Regions from separate parts of the Actinobacillus delphinicola genome, predicted to be linked through region 1. Evidence: riboswitches for the same ligand, from Rfam matches in the RefSeq annotation. Region 1 holds a riboswitch; the other holds the start of a gene.
The links. A riboswitch is a leader RNA that binds a small molecule or an ion and turns the genes downstream of it on or off. The one in region 1 is predicted to bind thiamine pyrophosphate.
Positions count from the first base shown of each region.

Region 1 (7,731 bases):
TACACAAAGCCGATTACTACTACAAAGTAAGCCAAGCTTTTGCGGTATTCCTTCCAGTGAAATCTGTTGGCGTTATGGGCGATGGTCGTAAATACGATTGGGTTATCGCACTCCGCGCCGTTGAAACTATCGACTTTATGACCGCGCACTGGGCACATTTACCTTACGATCTTTTAGGTAAAATCTCAAACCGCATCATCAACGAAGTTGACGGCATCTCCCGCGTCGTTTACGACGTTTCAGGCAAACCACCTGCAACGATTGAGTGGGAATAGTTAACTGAGTATAAAAACGCCTCTAATTGAGGCGTTTTTATTGTTCAAATTTCAAGCAAATACACATAAATTTATAGCGTTCTACAAAGTAATGTTATTTTTTGTGATCTTTCTCATAAAAAAAATATGGGCAAAATGCTATTCTCTGTCAACTTTGAAACTGGTAACCCTAAAGGACTAAACCCATGCCTCAAAAAAAACTCACACTTATCGCATTGATCTTAATGATCTTTTCATCGGTATATGGTTTTGCCAATATGCCTCGTTCCTTTTACCTCATGGGCTATGCAGCCATTCCTTGGTATTTCTTCGTCGCCCTATTCTTCTTTATTCCCTATGCTTTCATGATCTCCGAATACGGGGCTGCATTCCGTAAAGAAAAAGGGGGGATCCTCGCTTGGATGGATAAATCAGTCGGTGGAGGTTTTGCTTTTATTGGAACCTTTATGTGGTACGCATCATATGCGGTATGGATGGTTTCTGTTAGTTCTAGTCTATGGTTAATTCTAAGCTATGCTTTCTACGGACAAGATCAAACCTCAACCTGGTCACTTTTCGGATTAAGCTCTGTTCAGACTTTAGGGGTGTTGGGCATTATCCTCGTGATTATTGTTACTGCAATCGGTAGTCGTGGGTTAGGAAACATCAGTAAGGTAGCAACTGTTGGGGGTATCGCCACTGCATTTTTAAATGTTGTTCTGATTTTAGGTGGTTTGATTGTTTACTTAAAAAATGGTCATTTAGCTCAACCTATTCAAAATATTGCACACTCCTTCACTGTTTCGCCAATGCCTGAATATCAATCAATCTTGGGGATGTTAGCATTCTTAACCTTTGCCCTCTTCTCTTTTGGTGGATTGGAAGCTATCGGGACATTAGCTGATGAAATTAAAAATCCTGAAAAGAATTTCCCGAAAGGCATTTTAATTGCTGCAGTTGTTGTTGCTCTTGGTTATGCTTTAGGTATCTTAGCCTGCGGTGCTTTCACAAACTGGGGGGAAATCCTTCATAGTGATAAAGTACACATGGGTAACGTTGCTTATATCGTACTGAATAATTTAGGCTATCAATTAGGTATTAGCTTTGGTGCAGATCAATCAACCGCTGTCATTTTAGGTAACTGGATGGCTCGTTATGTTGGTGCATCAATGTTTATTTCACTTGTAAGTGCATTCTTCATTTTATCTTATTCACCATTACGTACATTAATCGAAGGTTCGCCAAAAGGTATTTGGCCTGAAAAATTATGCCGTATGAATAAAAATGATATGCCAGCAAATGCAATGTGGGCACAAGCAGTCCTTGTTATCATTCTTATTGCTTTTGTATCGTTCGGTGGTCAAAATGCTTCACAATTCTTCCGTGTACTTATTTTGATGACGAATGTTGCAATGTCTATTCCTTATGTTTTCTTATCTGTTGCTTATATTTTCTTTAAGAAAAAACAATTGGCAGGTGAATTTGGAAAATCATTTATGGTATTCAAAACACAACGTACAGCAACTATCTTTGCTGTAATTGTGACCCTAATCATTGCTTTTGCTAACTTCTTCGCAATTATTGAACCTATCGTACAACATGATAAAGGTGGTATATTCCAATCTGTTGCAATGGTATGTGGTCCAATTCTATTTGGTATCGTGGGTTATGTGGTATATAGCCTTCACCAAAAACGCCAAGCAAATAGATAATAACATCCACTAAAAAAGCGCCTTTAGGCGCTTTTTTTATATCTTTATTCATTAATGTTATTCCATGCCTTTTGAAGAATAAAATAATCTTTTGTATAATTTTTTCCGAAAATCTAGGCGTGGAAAAATTCGCTTTTTTCGTTGCTAACTCTTTAGTTTTGGGTAAGAAATACGGTAAAATGCGATGAATTTTATAAAAAATTAGAGGTAAATATGACAAAAGTAGCATCTGTTGCTGACGTGTTGCAAGGTAAAGTTGCCGTTGGTGAAACAGTCACTGTACAAGGTTGGATTCGTACCCGTCGTGATTCTAAAGCGGGACTTTCTTTTTTAGCGGTTTATGACGGTTCTTGTTTTGATCCAATTCAAGCGATTGCAAATAATGATCTTCCAAACTATGAAAGCGAAGTTTTACGTTTAACCACAGGTTGTGCAGTTGAAGTAACAGGTGTGGTTGTGGAATCTCCAGCAGCTGGTCAAGCCGTTGAACTTCAAGCAAATGCGGTAAAAGTTGTGGGTTGGGTTGAAGATCCAGATACTTACCCAATGGCAGCAAAACGCCACAGTATTGAATATTTACGTGAAGTTGCTCACCTTCGCCCACGTACCAATATCATTGGTGCTGTTGCACGTGTACGTAGCTGTCTTGCTGGTGCAATCCATCGTTTCTTCCAAGAACAAGGTTTCTACTGGGTGGCAACACCATTAATCACTGCGTCTGATACTGAAGGTGCTGGTGAAATGTTCCGTGTTTCTACATTAGATTTAGAAAACCTACCACGTACCGAAGAAGGCAAAGTGGATTACAGCCAAGATTTCTTTGGTAAAGAATCTTTCTTAACCGTGTCTGGTCAGTTAAATGCGGAAACTTATGCTTGCGCATTAAGCAAAGTTTATACTTTCGGTCCGACTTTCCGTGCTGAAAACTCTAACACAACTCGCCATTTAGCTGAGTTCTGGATGGTTGAACCAGAATTTGCATTCGCAACCTTAGAAGATGATGCAAAACTTGCCGAAGCAATGCTTAAATATGTGTTCAAAGCAGTGTTGGAAGAACGTCGTGATGATTTAGAATTCTTTGCACAACGTGTTGATAAAAACGTAATTACTCGTTTAGAAAACTTCATCAACTCAGATTTCGTTCAAGTTGATTATACTGATGCGATCGATATCTTACTGAAATCAGGCAAAGACTTTGAATTTAAAGTTGAATGGGGTATTGATTTATCTTCTGAACACGAACGTTACTTAGCAGAAGAACACTTCAAAGCACCTGTTGTTGTGAAAAACTATCCAAAAGATATCAAAGCATTCTACATGCGCTTAAACGATGACGGTAAAACTGTTGCAGCAATGGACGTATTAGCACCTGGAATCGGTGAAATTATTGGTGGTTCACAACGTGAAGAACGCTTAGAAGTGCTTGATCAACGTATGGCTGAAATGGGCTTAAAAGCTGAAGATTACTGGTGGTACCGTGATCTTCGTAAATACGGTACTGTTCCTCACGCAGGTTTTGGTCTTGGTTTTGAACGTTTAATCGTTTATGTAACTGGGGTTCAAAATATTCGTGATGTAATTCCATTCCCACGTGCGCCACGTAATGCGAATTTCTAGTTAATATGAAAAAAGACCGAATTATTCGGTCTTTTTTATTTTTTTAAATGAATACGCCCGCTTTTTCGAAAAATTTTATGAAAAAGCGGGCGTGGTAATTTTGGCGTTCCCAAGAGGACTCGAACCTCTATCGGTCGCTTAGGAGGCAACTGCTCTATCCCGTTGAGCTATGAGAACAATTTTCGCTATTATAGAAAGTTATGTAAAATTCGGCAACTTATTATTTTTATTAATTTTTTAACCACAAAAAAAGACCGAATAAATCGGTCTTTTCGTTTCTTAAATCGTAAATTAAGAAAGTAAGCTAGAAAGTTTTTTATCAACTGCTTGGCTTGCAGAGTTCATTGCATTTGCTGCTTTGCCTTCTGCTTTAGTCATCGTTTCGCTTGCTTTGTTTTCTGCTTTTGAAACTGCTGATGCCGCTTTATCTTCTGCTTTAGTTACAGTTGATGCAGCTTTATCTTTAGCATCTGATACAGTGTTTGCTGCGGTTGTTTTAACAGCATCTACTGCACTTTTAGCAGTATTTTTTGCAGAATCTACCGCATCATTTGCCATTTTTTTCATTGAGTCAAGCATATTTGTTGCTGCTGCTTTAGTTGAATCTACTGCTGCCGCTGCTTGTTCTTTTGCTGCTTTTTCTAAATTGCTTGCTGCTTCTTTAGTTGCTGCAACTGCTGCGTGAGTTTGTGCTTTCGCATTTTCAACAACATCTTTTGCTAAAGTTTTAGTTGCACCAACCACTTCATGTGCTTGTGCTTTAACTTGAGCAGTTGTTGCAGTGCTTGCTTGAGCTGGTGTTGCTTGGCTGCTTGCTACAGATGTTGCATCGTCATTACATGCTGAAAGTGCTAAGGTTGCAGCTAAAATGCTTGCACCAAGTAAAGTTTTTTTAAAGTTCATTTAAATACCTTTTATGTAAAATTTATGTAAAAAAACGGCGCAATTATAGTTAAGCTTTTTTATTTGTGCAAATAAAAATCCAAGAAATGGTGTATTTTTATCCTAATGGTTACCTCTTTAGGTTTATATTTTAAAAGCACTATACTTTTCTAAGTATTTCCAATACACTTACCGCAATTAGTCGGGGTGCAACTGCTGAGAATATACCCGCGAACCTGAAACAGTTAGGACTGTCGTAGGAAACTAATACTTCCCTTCTTTCTTTTCCTTCTCATGTTTTATGGTTCATTCATCTTCATTAATGTTGTTTTCTTGCGGAGTTTAGAATGAAACAAAAAATATTTTCTTTTTTAACAACGACATTGCTACTTGCTTCACCATTTGCTATGGCGATGCAGACTGTCAATGTTTATACCTATAATAGCTTTGCATCTGAAAAATGGGGTGCAGGTCCGAAGTTAAAGCAATTATTTGAACAATCTCATCCGCAATGCCAAATTCATTACACAGCACTTGATGGCTCAAATACGATGTTTAACCGTATTCGCTTAGAAGGAAAACAAACAAAAGCGGATATGGCTATCGGACTAAATAATTTTATGCTGGATGCAGCAGAAAAATCACAGCTTTTTACGCCTGCAAAAGTGGATCTTGATACGTTACCAGAAAATTTCCGTAATGCGACGTTTGTCCCTTACGGCTTTGCTGATTATGCATTCATCTATAATAAGACAAAATTAAAAAATCCGCCAAAATCCTTACAAGAATTAGTTAATCGCCAAGATATCCGTGTGATTTATGAAGATCCACGTACTTCTGCGGTCGGTCAAGGTTTCGTGGCATGGATGAATAAAGTCTATTCTGAAAAAGATATCCAATCTGCGTGGCAAACATTGGCAAAACATACGGTAACCGTCACAAAAAGCTGGTCTGAGGCTTATGGCGCTTTCTTAAAAGGTGAGGCGGATATGGTGTTAAGTTACAATACATCACCTTTGTACCATATTTTAAATGAACATAATGACAATTATGTGGCTGCCAACTTCCCTGCTCCGCATGTTGCACAGATTGAATTTGTTGCTACGCTAAAAAATCATGAAAATGATTGTACCAATGCGTTCACACAATTTATGATTACCCCACCAGCTCAAAAAATCTTATCGACTGCTAATGTGATGCTGCCTGTTGTGCAAAATATTCACGTTCCGCTTTACGATAATCTACGCCAACAATCTGTTCTGCCGAATTTAAAAGAAGAAAGCGTACCGCAACAAACCATGCGCCAATGGATTAACACTTGGCAAAATGCGCTAACCGATTAATATGACCAAATTTGCTCTTCAAAAATTAACCGCGACTATTCGTCAGCATAAAGCGATTTATAGTGGCGGTTTTGCTGTCGTATGTGCGATCGTCTTATTTTATAGTTTATCTCTAACAGCAATTTGGCAACAGGGACAAGATTATAGCTGGCACGATCTCATGCAAGATCGCTATTTACATCACGTCATTTTCTTCAGTTTTTGGCAAGCTTTTCTCTCGGCAATATTATCGCTTTTATTCGGGATCCTGTTTGCCCGTGCTTTTTTCTATCAGAAATTCTGGGGGAAAAAACTTATTTTAAAACTCTTTTCCTTAACCTTTGTTTTACCCTCTCTGGTTGTCATTTTTGGATTAATGGGCATTTACGGGCAAAATGGTTGGTTCGCTCATCTTTATCATTGTCTAGGCTTTGTCGGTGAATGGGATATTTATGGGTTAACTGGAATTTTAATTGCGCATCTATTTTTCAATATTCCGCTCGCAAGCCGTTTATTTTTACAAAGCCTAAGCAGTATCCCGAGTGAACAGCGCCAACTCGCTGCACAACTCGGTATTCGTGGCTGGCAATTTATCCGCCTTATCGAATTGCCTTATCTACGCCAACAATTATTGCCGACTTTCGTGTTAATTTTTATGTTATGTTTTACCAGTTTTGCTGTGGTATTAACTTTGGGTGGCGGTCCAAAATTTACAACCCTTGAAGTGGCAATTTATCAAAGTGTCTTTTTTGATTTTGACTTAGGAAAAGCGGCGATCTTTGCATTATTGCAATTTTTATTCTGCTTTATTTTATTCAGTAGCAGTAGTTTTTTTGTCAAAAAAGGCTCACTATTACAATCACAACGTCGCCCGTGGCTAGACACGCAGACATTTTCGGTAAAATTTATGCAAATTGTCGTAATTTTGCTGACATTAGCTTTCATCTTGTTGCCACTGATTAATACAATTTGGGCGGGACTGTTTTCAGGTGACCTCTGGCATAGCCTACACGATAGTGAATTATGGCGTGCATTAATTTATTCCGTTACTTTGCCTCCGTTAGCAGGGCTACTCACTGTTATCATCGCAATGGCAATTCTCTATTTAGCCCGCTATTGGATGTGGCGCAATCATCTTTGGCTTGCAAATAATTTTTTAAATCTCGGTATGGTGATTTTGGCTATCCCGACACTGGTTCTGGCATTAGGGCTTTTTTTACTACTCCGCTCTTTTGATGCAACAACGCCATTGTTATTTAGCATTGTCATGTGTTGCAATGCGTTAATGGCATTGCCCTTTGTGATTCGTGTTCTTACCGTGCCGATGTATAACAATATGTTGTTTTATGAAAAGCTATGTAATTCATTAGGTATCCGTAGGTTCGCTCGTCTAAGATATATCGAATGGCATAATCTAAAAAATCCGATTAAATATGGATTTACCGTGGCAACTTGCCTTTCACTTGGCGATTTAACCGCTATTTCATTATTTGGCAATCAAGACTTTACGTCATTGCCCCAATTACTCTATCAACAACTTGCGCGCTACCAGATGGATAGTGCATCAGTAACTGCGCTGGTTTTATTAATTTTCTGTGCCCTTTTATTCTACTTTGTGGAGGAATATGATTCAGCTTCAAATTGATTTTGATTATCCTGACATGCCTATGCATTTTTCGCTTTCGGCTAAAAAAGGCGAAAAAATTGCACTCATTGGTGAAAGCGGTGCAGGGAAAAGTACACTATTAAATTTAATTGCGGGTTTTGAGTGGATAAGCCGTGGTGAAATTTGGCTAAATGGTAAGAATTGTACCTTATTGCCACCCGCTGAACGCCCTGTTGCGATGCTTTTCCAAGATAATAATTTGTTTACGCATTTAACCGTAGAACAAAATCTTGCACTTGGTATTAAACCGAGTTTAAAAATCAATGCCTCGGAACGAG
Region 1 covers NZ_LR134510.1:132,261-139,991, forward strand. Annotated here, with positions in the region: gene guaA (glutamine-hydrolyzing GMP synthase) at 1-275, shown strand, start outside; gene yjeM (glutamate/gamma-aminobutyrate family transporter YjeM) at 461-1,966, shown strand; gene asnS (asparagine--tRNA ligase) at 2,180-3,583, shown strand; tRNA gene EL259_RS00630 (tRNA-Arg) at 3,685-3,760, opposite strand; gene EL259_RS00635 (hypothetical protein) at 3,875-4,486, opposite strand; TPP riboswitch at 4,659-4,745, shown strand; gene thiB (thiamine ABC transporter substrate binding subunit) at 4,813-5,808, shown strand; gene thiP (thiamine/thiamine pyrophosphate ABC transporter permease ThiP) at 5,810-7,432, shown strand; gene thiQ (thiamine ABC transporter ATP-binding protein) at 7,413-7,731, shown strand, end outside.

Region 2 (7,731 bases), 550 kb from region 1:
GCACTTGGTAGTAATTTACAATCACCTGTTGCGCAACTCGAAAAAGCACTCTCTACGCTTGCCGAGTTGCCACAGGTTACAGTAAAAAAAACCAGCCCATTTTATCAAAGCTCGCCACTCGGACCACAAGATCAGCCTGACTTCATCAATGCCGTTGCATTGTTAGAAACTCCCTTATCGGCTGTAGAGCTTTTAGATATATTACAATCTATCGAAAATCAACAAGGGCGTATCCGTCTTCGTCATTGGGGAGAACGTACATTAGACCTAGACATCCTACTTTTTGATAACGATATCATAAAAACACCACGCCTTACTGTTCCACACTATGCAATGTGTGAGCGTGAGTTCGTGATTATTCCCCTTTTTGATATTGCCCCTGCACTTGTATTACCTACAGGTGAAAGCGTGGGCGAATTACGAAAAAAGTTTATAAACCATACGATGAAGGCTATCCAATAGAATAAAGTCGTCTTTGACCATTAGATTCAATGAGAAGATTGCCCGTTTATAAATATTTTGTGCTAAAATGTAATCCTTTTTATATTATTTGTTTTGTCGTCGGAGGAAAAGATGACCAGTGCTGCTAACAAAAGATCAGTGATGACCTTATTTTCAAACAATGATGACATTTATTGTCACCAAGTTCGTTTTGTACTCGCCGAAAAAGGTGCAGCTTACGAAATTGAAACGATTGTACCTGGTACAATCAATGAGCATTTAATGGAAGTCAATTCAAAAGGGACCGTTCCTACATTAATGGATCGTAACCTTGTTATCCGTACACCACACATTATTTTAGAATATTTAGACGAACGTTTTCCACACCCACCACTTATGCCGGTATTCCCTGTGGAACGTGCGCAAAAACGCCAACTTATGCATGATATCCAAGAAAGTTGGTATCAATATATTAAAGTTGCAGAATTTGGAAAAACTGAAACCGAACGTGCCCGTGCATTAAAATTCTTAAAAGAACAATTCCTTGCGATTTCAGCTCATTTCACTCCTTATTTCATGAGTGAAGAATTTAGCCTAGTAGATTGCTACATTGCTCCATTATTGTGGAAAATGCAAAATCTTGGCGTAGAATTTACGGGCGCTGGAAGTAAAGCCGTAAAAGCCTATATGGATCGTGTATTCAGTCGTGAATCATTCCAAGAATCCATTAATTGCGTTACGCCTAAAAACTTTATGGAAGAAAAATAGGTTTCCCTATGAGTAAAAAATTATCTGCAAAACGCTCTTATCTATTAAGAGCTTATTATGATTGGATTTCGGATAATGATCTTACCCCATACCTTGTGGTTGATGCGAATTATTACGGTACAGAAGTCCCTGAAGAATACGTTCAAGATGGGCAAATTATCCTAAATATTTCTATGCAAGCAACGGGAGATCTCCTAATTAACGATGATGCGGTTTCCTTTAATGCTCGCTTCCAAGGGGTAACTCGCCACGTCCATGTCCCAATGGGGGCAGCCGTTGCGATTTATGCTCGTGAAAATGGTGAAGGTGTGATGTTCGAACCCGAAGATATTTACGCTGAACTCAATCGTGAACCAGAAAATCAACCACAATCTTTTGAAGAAGCCGTAGATAAGCCAAAAGCGAAAAAAGCTAAAGATAATAGTTTCTTACGTATCGTGAAATAAGCTCACAATACGCTCTAATCTATATTTTCACGCCTCAATTCTCATAAATTTTTATGATTATTGGGGCGTGATTTTTATTAAAAGATAGAAAAAATTTAACATTAACTGCCTAATTTATAACATTATTTTTAAATAATGTGTCTTGACTTTATTTTTTGACTTGCCTAGAATGTCGCTCATCCGTCGGGGTGCCTTAATTGGCTGAGAGAGTCCCGTGAACCTGAAACAGTTAGTACTGGCGTAGGAAACGAGAATGCAAACATTTAATCTATCTTTTTCTAATCTTACTCCATTGTATTTTCCATTAAATACAACGGGGTGTACATGTCTTTAATTCAAATCCAAAATTTGGCGATTGCTTTTAAAGAGCAATACCTTTTCCAAAATCTCAATTTAACTTTAGAATCTGGTAAGAATACCGTCTTACTTGGGCGATCTGGCGTAGGTAAATCCTCATTGTTACGTGCTATTGCGGGCTTTCGCACGAATGAACGTATCACGGGTGAAATTTCCTATCCATCACACCTTCGTTTTGCTTATTTACCGCAAAATTATTCCCTCTATCCGTGGTTATCCGTCCTTGATAATGTTCAATTAGCGGCACATTTACGTCACCAAAAAACATATCAAACCACACAAAAAGCCAAGCAACTTTTAAATTCTGTTGGTCTTGAGGAACATATTCATAAAAAAGTTTTTCGTTTATCTGGAGGGCAACGTCAACGTGTCGCCCTAGCACGTATTCTTATGCAAGATGCCGATGTTGTTCTAATGGATGAGCCTTTTTCTGCCCTTGATGAAGTGACTAAGATTCAACTTTTACAATTGAGCCAATCTCTCTTAATAAATAAAACCGTTTTGATGATTACCCACAGCCCGAGTGAGGCACTTTCTTTCGCCGATCAAATTTATATTTTGCGTAGTGGAAAGCAACCGCTTGAACATTTCCCTCATAAGGACAATACCGAAAATCCCTATGCCTCTTTAATTAAAAAACTTGCCGAGTAATTATGCATAAAATTTTACATAGCTTATTTTTAATCCTGATTTTAGGTTTAATCTGGGAAAGTACAATTTTGCTATTTGACTTACCGCCTTACATTTTCCCTAGCCCTAAACAAGTCATTAATGCGCTTATTCAATACCATAGCGTATTGTTTGAACACGGAACACAAACGCTTTTAGAAATTTTAGCAGGGCTCTTTGTCGGCACAATACTTGGAATCGTAACGGCAATCTTCCTTTTCTACAACAAAGTGCTTTCTCGCCTTTTGCTACCAATTTTATTGATTAGCCAAGCGATTCCGATCTTTGCGATTGCCCCGATTTTAGTGCTTTGGTTCGGTTTTGGTTTTTTCTCTAAACTGGTGATGACCACGATCATCATTTTCTTCCCGATCACCAGTAATGTATTTGATGCACTCAAAAACACGCCTCAAGAAATGATCTTTATCGCAAAAAGTTGTGGTGCCACACCGCTGCAAATTTTAACTCGTGTGCGCCTCCCCGCTGCGCTACCTGCCGTAGGATCAGGTATCCGTATTGCCGCCACCATTGCGCCTATTGGTGCCGTGGTTGGCGAATGGGTCGGCGCTTCGCACGGTTTGGGATATCTCATGCTAATAAGCAATGCCCGCATGCAATCCGATATGCTTTTTGCTGCCCTATCGGTTTTAATTTTTATGACTTTAACCCTTTATTTCATGATTGATAAATCTTTAAAAAAATTCATTTTTTGGAATGGTAACTAATTGGAGAAAACAATGAAAAAAAGACTATTCATCTTGCTTATTGCCTGCCTTGCTAAAACCGCTTTTGCCAACGGAGCAGACAGAATCAATTTAGTGCTAGATTGGTTTATTAATCCAGATCATGCCGCCATTATCGTTGCGCAGCAACAAGGCTTTTTCAAAAAATATCATCTCGATGTGCATATTATTGAACCGACCGATCCATCGCTACCACCGAAATTGATAGCCACTCATCAAGCTGATATTGCGATAGATTATTTAACTCAATTACAAATGGCGGTCGCACAGGGATTACCATTAGTACGCATTGCCTCGCTATTCAATCAGCCATTGAGTAGCCTAGTCGTCCTAGACGATGGTCATATCAAAACACTTGCCGATCTCAAAGGTAAAAAAATTGGACATGCTATCTCGGGATTTGAAAGTGTCGTACTCAAAACTATGCTTAATCATGCGGGCTTAACCCTTAATGACGTAAAAATGGTGAATGTCAATTATGAGCTCTCGCCTGCACTTTTAAGTAAGCGTGTAGATGCCATTAATGGTGCGTTTCGTAATTTTGAAGTCAACCAACTTAAACTTGCGGGTGTAAAAGCCAAAGCCTTTTTCCCTGAACAAAATGGTGTGCCAAATTATGAAGAACTTGTCGTAATTTGCCATAAAGACCAAGTCAATGCTCCTAAATTTCAGCGCTTCGTAGCAGCGCTCAATGATGCAACCGATTATATCAAAGCCCACCCACAAAAAGCGTGGCAAGCCTTTATCAGTTACAATCCCGCACTTTTAAATACCCCATTAAACCAACTCGCTTGGCAAGATACTATTCCTTATATCAGTCCCAAACCGAGCAAACTTAACCGTGCGGATTATCAAAATTTTTCCGTTTTCCTCTATAAAAATCATGTGATTTCACACGATTTAAACCTTTCTAACTACACCAAAGACTATGCGCTTTAAGGAGAATTATGAACATTACGTACCTCATTCAAAACTGCCCATACTGGCAAGATTATACTGAGCATAAATTTGTCCGAGAATTGGGGCGTGGCACTTTACCGCTTGCCTCTTTTAAACATTATCTCATTCAAGATTATCTGTTTTTATTGCAATTCGCCCGTGCCTGGGGACTTGCCGTTTACAAAGCAGAAAATGTAGAACTAATGAAATATGCTCAACAAGGTATTCAAGCGATTTTGGAAGTGGAACAATCCATGCACTTAGATTTTTGCGAAAGTTGGGGGCTTTCTGCACAGGAAATACAAAAACATCCAGAAAGCCCCAATAATATAGGTTACACCCGCTATGTGCTTGATATTGGAATGAAATATGGGCTGGCTGAATTATTTGTCGCGATGGCCCCCTGCGCTTTGGGTTATAGTCAAATTGCAGAAAAACTGGCGAAAAACCATACCCCAAACAATCCTTACCAAAAATGGATCGATATGTATGATAGCGATACTTCACAAGAAAGCGTCCAGCGCTTCATGCGCCAAGCTGATCAATTAATTCAACACAGTGGCATTCAAGATCCTGAGCATTGGCAACGTATTTTTAATACTGCAACTCGTATGGAAATTGGCTTTTGGCAAATGGGTTTAGATTTAAGTTAAAGGGGGCGTTATGCTTGATATCACCTTAATCAATCAACTCCGTACACATAACCCGCTTATCCATTGTATCACCAATATCGTGGCGGCAAACTTTGTAGCTAATGGACTACTCGCTATTGGCGCTTCGCCACTGATGTCCGATTGTGCAGAAGAAATGGCAGATCTTGCCACGCTCACGCAAGGACTTTCTGTCAATATCGGTACACTCTGCGAGGATAAATGGCAAGCAGTTTGCCTCGCCTGCTCTCATTATAATCAGCACCAAAAACCTATTCTGCTCGACCCTGTGGGCGTGGGAGCAACACAATTTCGTCAACAAAAAATTAATTATCTTTTAGAACACTACCACTTTACTGCCATCCGAGGGAATGCAGCGGAGCTTGCTTATCTTGCAGGGATAAATTGGCAGCCGAAAGGCGTAGATGTTGGAGAAGGGCAACAAGATCCTATTCTAATTGCACAAAAGGTTGCAACTAAATACCACACCACTGTTTTATTAAGCGGAGCAACGGATATCATCACCGATGGTAGTCAAACTATTACCGTTACAGGTGGCAGTCCTTTTTTACCTAAAATTACTGCAACGGGTTGCTTACAAGGTGCCGTACTCACGGCTTTTTTAGCTTGTTGCAATCACCCTCTCCGCGCACTTACTACTGCAAGTGCCTTCTACAAAATCGCCGCCGAAAAAGCCGAGCAACGTACTTTACTTCAAGCTGGAAGTAACGGAACTTTTTTAATGGCTTTTCTAGATGCGTTAGCACAACCCCATTTAGATTACATAAAAAATCACGTTCAAATTAAGGAGATAAAATGAGCCATTTTCCACAAGCACTGACTATTGCTGGGTCTGATAGCGGTGGCGGTGCGGGTATTCAAACCGATTTAAAAACATTTCAAATGCGAGGCGTATTCGGCACCTCTGTATTAACTGCGGTGACTGCACAAAATACATTGGGCGTGCATCATATTCATCGCCTCCCTTTAGAAAACATTTCAGCGCAATTAACGGCTGTTTGCGATGATTTTTCAATTGATGCGGTTAAAATCGGCATGTTAGGCGATGCGGAAATCATTCAACTTGTAGCACAGAAATTACAGCAATATGCTTTAAAAAATATTGTGCTTGATCCCGTCATGATTGCCAAGGGTGGTGCAAAACTCTTACAAGATTCGGCTATTTTACAGTTAAAAGAAAATCTTATTCCCCTTTGTACACTCATTACCCCGAATCTTCCTGAGTGCGAAGTCCTTACGGGTATTTCGGTTTATGACGATCACTCTGCCCTAAAAGCCGCCCAATATTTACAAGCGTTAGGCGCTAAAAACGTGATGATTAAAGGTGGGCATACAGCAGATTTTACAGGCGAAACCTCTAATGATTGGATTCTGCTCGGTAATACATTTTTCACTCTCCCTGCCAAACGTTTCCATACTCCACACACGCACGGCACAGGTTGCACGTTATCTTCTTGCATTACTGCAGAATTAGCAAAAGGTGAATCGGTAAAAAATGCCATTATCCGTGCCAAAAGGTTTATCACTGACGCAATTACACATCCGCTGAATATCGGTCATGGGCATGGTCCTGTCAATTTATGGGCAGGAAATGAGGCATTAAATGGAGAAATAAACGATGCATAAACTTCCTTTTCTAAAACGCTATTTCGTGGCGGGTTCTCAAGATTGTCAACATTTAAATGGCAATAATGCAAATAATTTATTACACATTCTTGAAAATGCTTTAAATGCGGGCATTACTTGCTTTCAATTTCGTGAAAAAGGCAAAAACTCGCTCAGAGATCCAGACACGATCAGCGCCTTAGCTCAAGATTGCCAAAAACTTTGTGCGAAAGCGAAAGTACCCTTTATTATTAATAATGATGTCGCTCTCGCATTAAAGCTTAATGCCGATGGGATCCATGTGGGACAATCCGATACGCCTGTTGTGGATATCATCCCCCTGTTTAAAAATAAAATTATTGGATTGTCTTGCCAAACATTGGCACAAGCTCAATTAGCAGATAGATACCCTGAGATTAGTTATCTAGGTGTTGGTCCAATTTTTTCAACAAATTCTAAAGAAGATGCAGGTAATGCTTTACACCCTGATATTATTCGGCAATTAAAATCAGCGCATATCCGTAAACCACTAGTCGCCATTGGTGGGATTTCATTGCAAAATATTCATGCGCTTAAAGCAACTAATCCTGATGGTATTGCCGTCATTTCTATGATAACCAAAGCCCATGATTTATCGCGAATTATCCCCTATTGGTAATCTTTAGCTTAAAGGATAAGGCATTATCCGATGCCTTATTTGCACAACATTTTCTTATAAAAAAACTACGGTTATCTATAAACCCCATAAATTTTCTCGAAAATCTTGGCGTGATTTTTATCAAAAACTAAAATCACGCCCCAAAATCCATAAAATTTTATGAAATTCAAGCCGTGATTTAATCCAAAAATAAAAAACTCAAAAGCTGCGCCAACGGTCCCCTTATAAATCGCCTGAGCGACTGAAATTTTTAGTTTTTTGTCCTGTTTGAGCTAAGCGAGTTACAAAAAAAAACGTTAAGAAAATTTCCACAAACTGAGAAAAAGCGATTTATCAGGGTGTGTTCTTTGATTACTTTTACTCGCCTCGCCCGCCTTTCGGGTCGTTGCTTCGCAACGTTCAAACCTACGGTTTGTCTTGCAAAAGCAAAGAAA
Region 2 covers NZ_LR134510.1:1,416,830-1,424,560, reverse strand. Annotated here, with positions in the region: gene folK (2-amino-4-hydroxy-6-hydroxymethyldihydropteridine diphosphokinase) at 1-462, shown strand, start outside; gene EL259_RS06685 (glutathione S-transferase N-terminal domain-containing protein) at 574-1,209, shown strand; gene EL259_RS06680 (ClpXP protease specificity-enhancing factor) at 1,218-1,655, shown strand; TPP riboswitch at 1,830-1,919, shown strand; gene EL259_RS06675 (ABC transporter ATP-binding protein) at 1,980-2,663, shown strand; gene EL259_RS06670 (ABC transporter permease) at 2,666-3,406, shown strand; gene EL259_RS06665 (ABC transporter substrate-binding protein) at 3,419-4,363, shown strand; gene tenA (thiaminase II) at 4,372-5,016, shown strand; gene thiM (hydroxyethylthiazole kinase) at 5,027-5,833, shown strand; gene thiD (bifunctional hydroxymethylpyrimidine kinase/phosphomethylpyrimidine kinase) at 5,830-6,660, shown strand; gene thiE (thiamine phosphate synthase) at 6,653-7,297, shown strand.
Region 2: linked by a shared signal. The riboswitch ahead of EL259_RS06675 (ABC transporter ATP-binding protein) and the one ahead of thiB (thiamine ABC transporter substrate binding subunit) in region 1 are both predicted to bind thiamine pyrophosphate.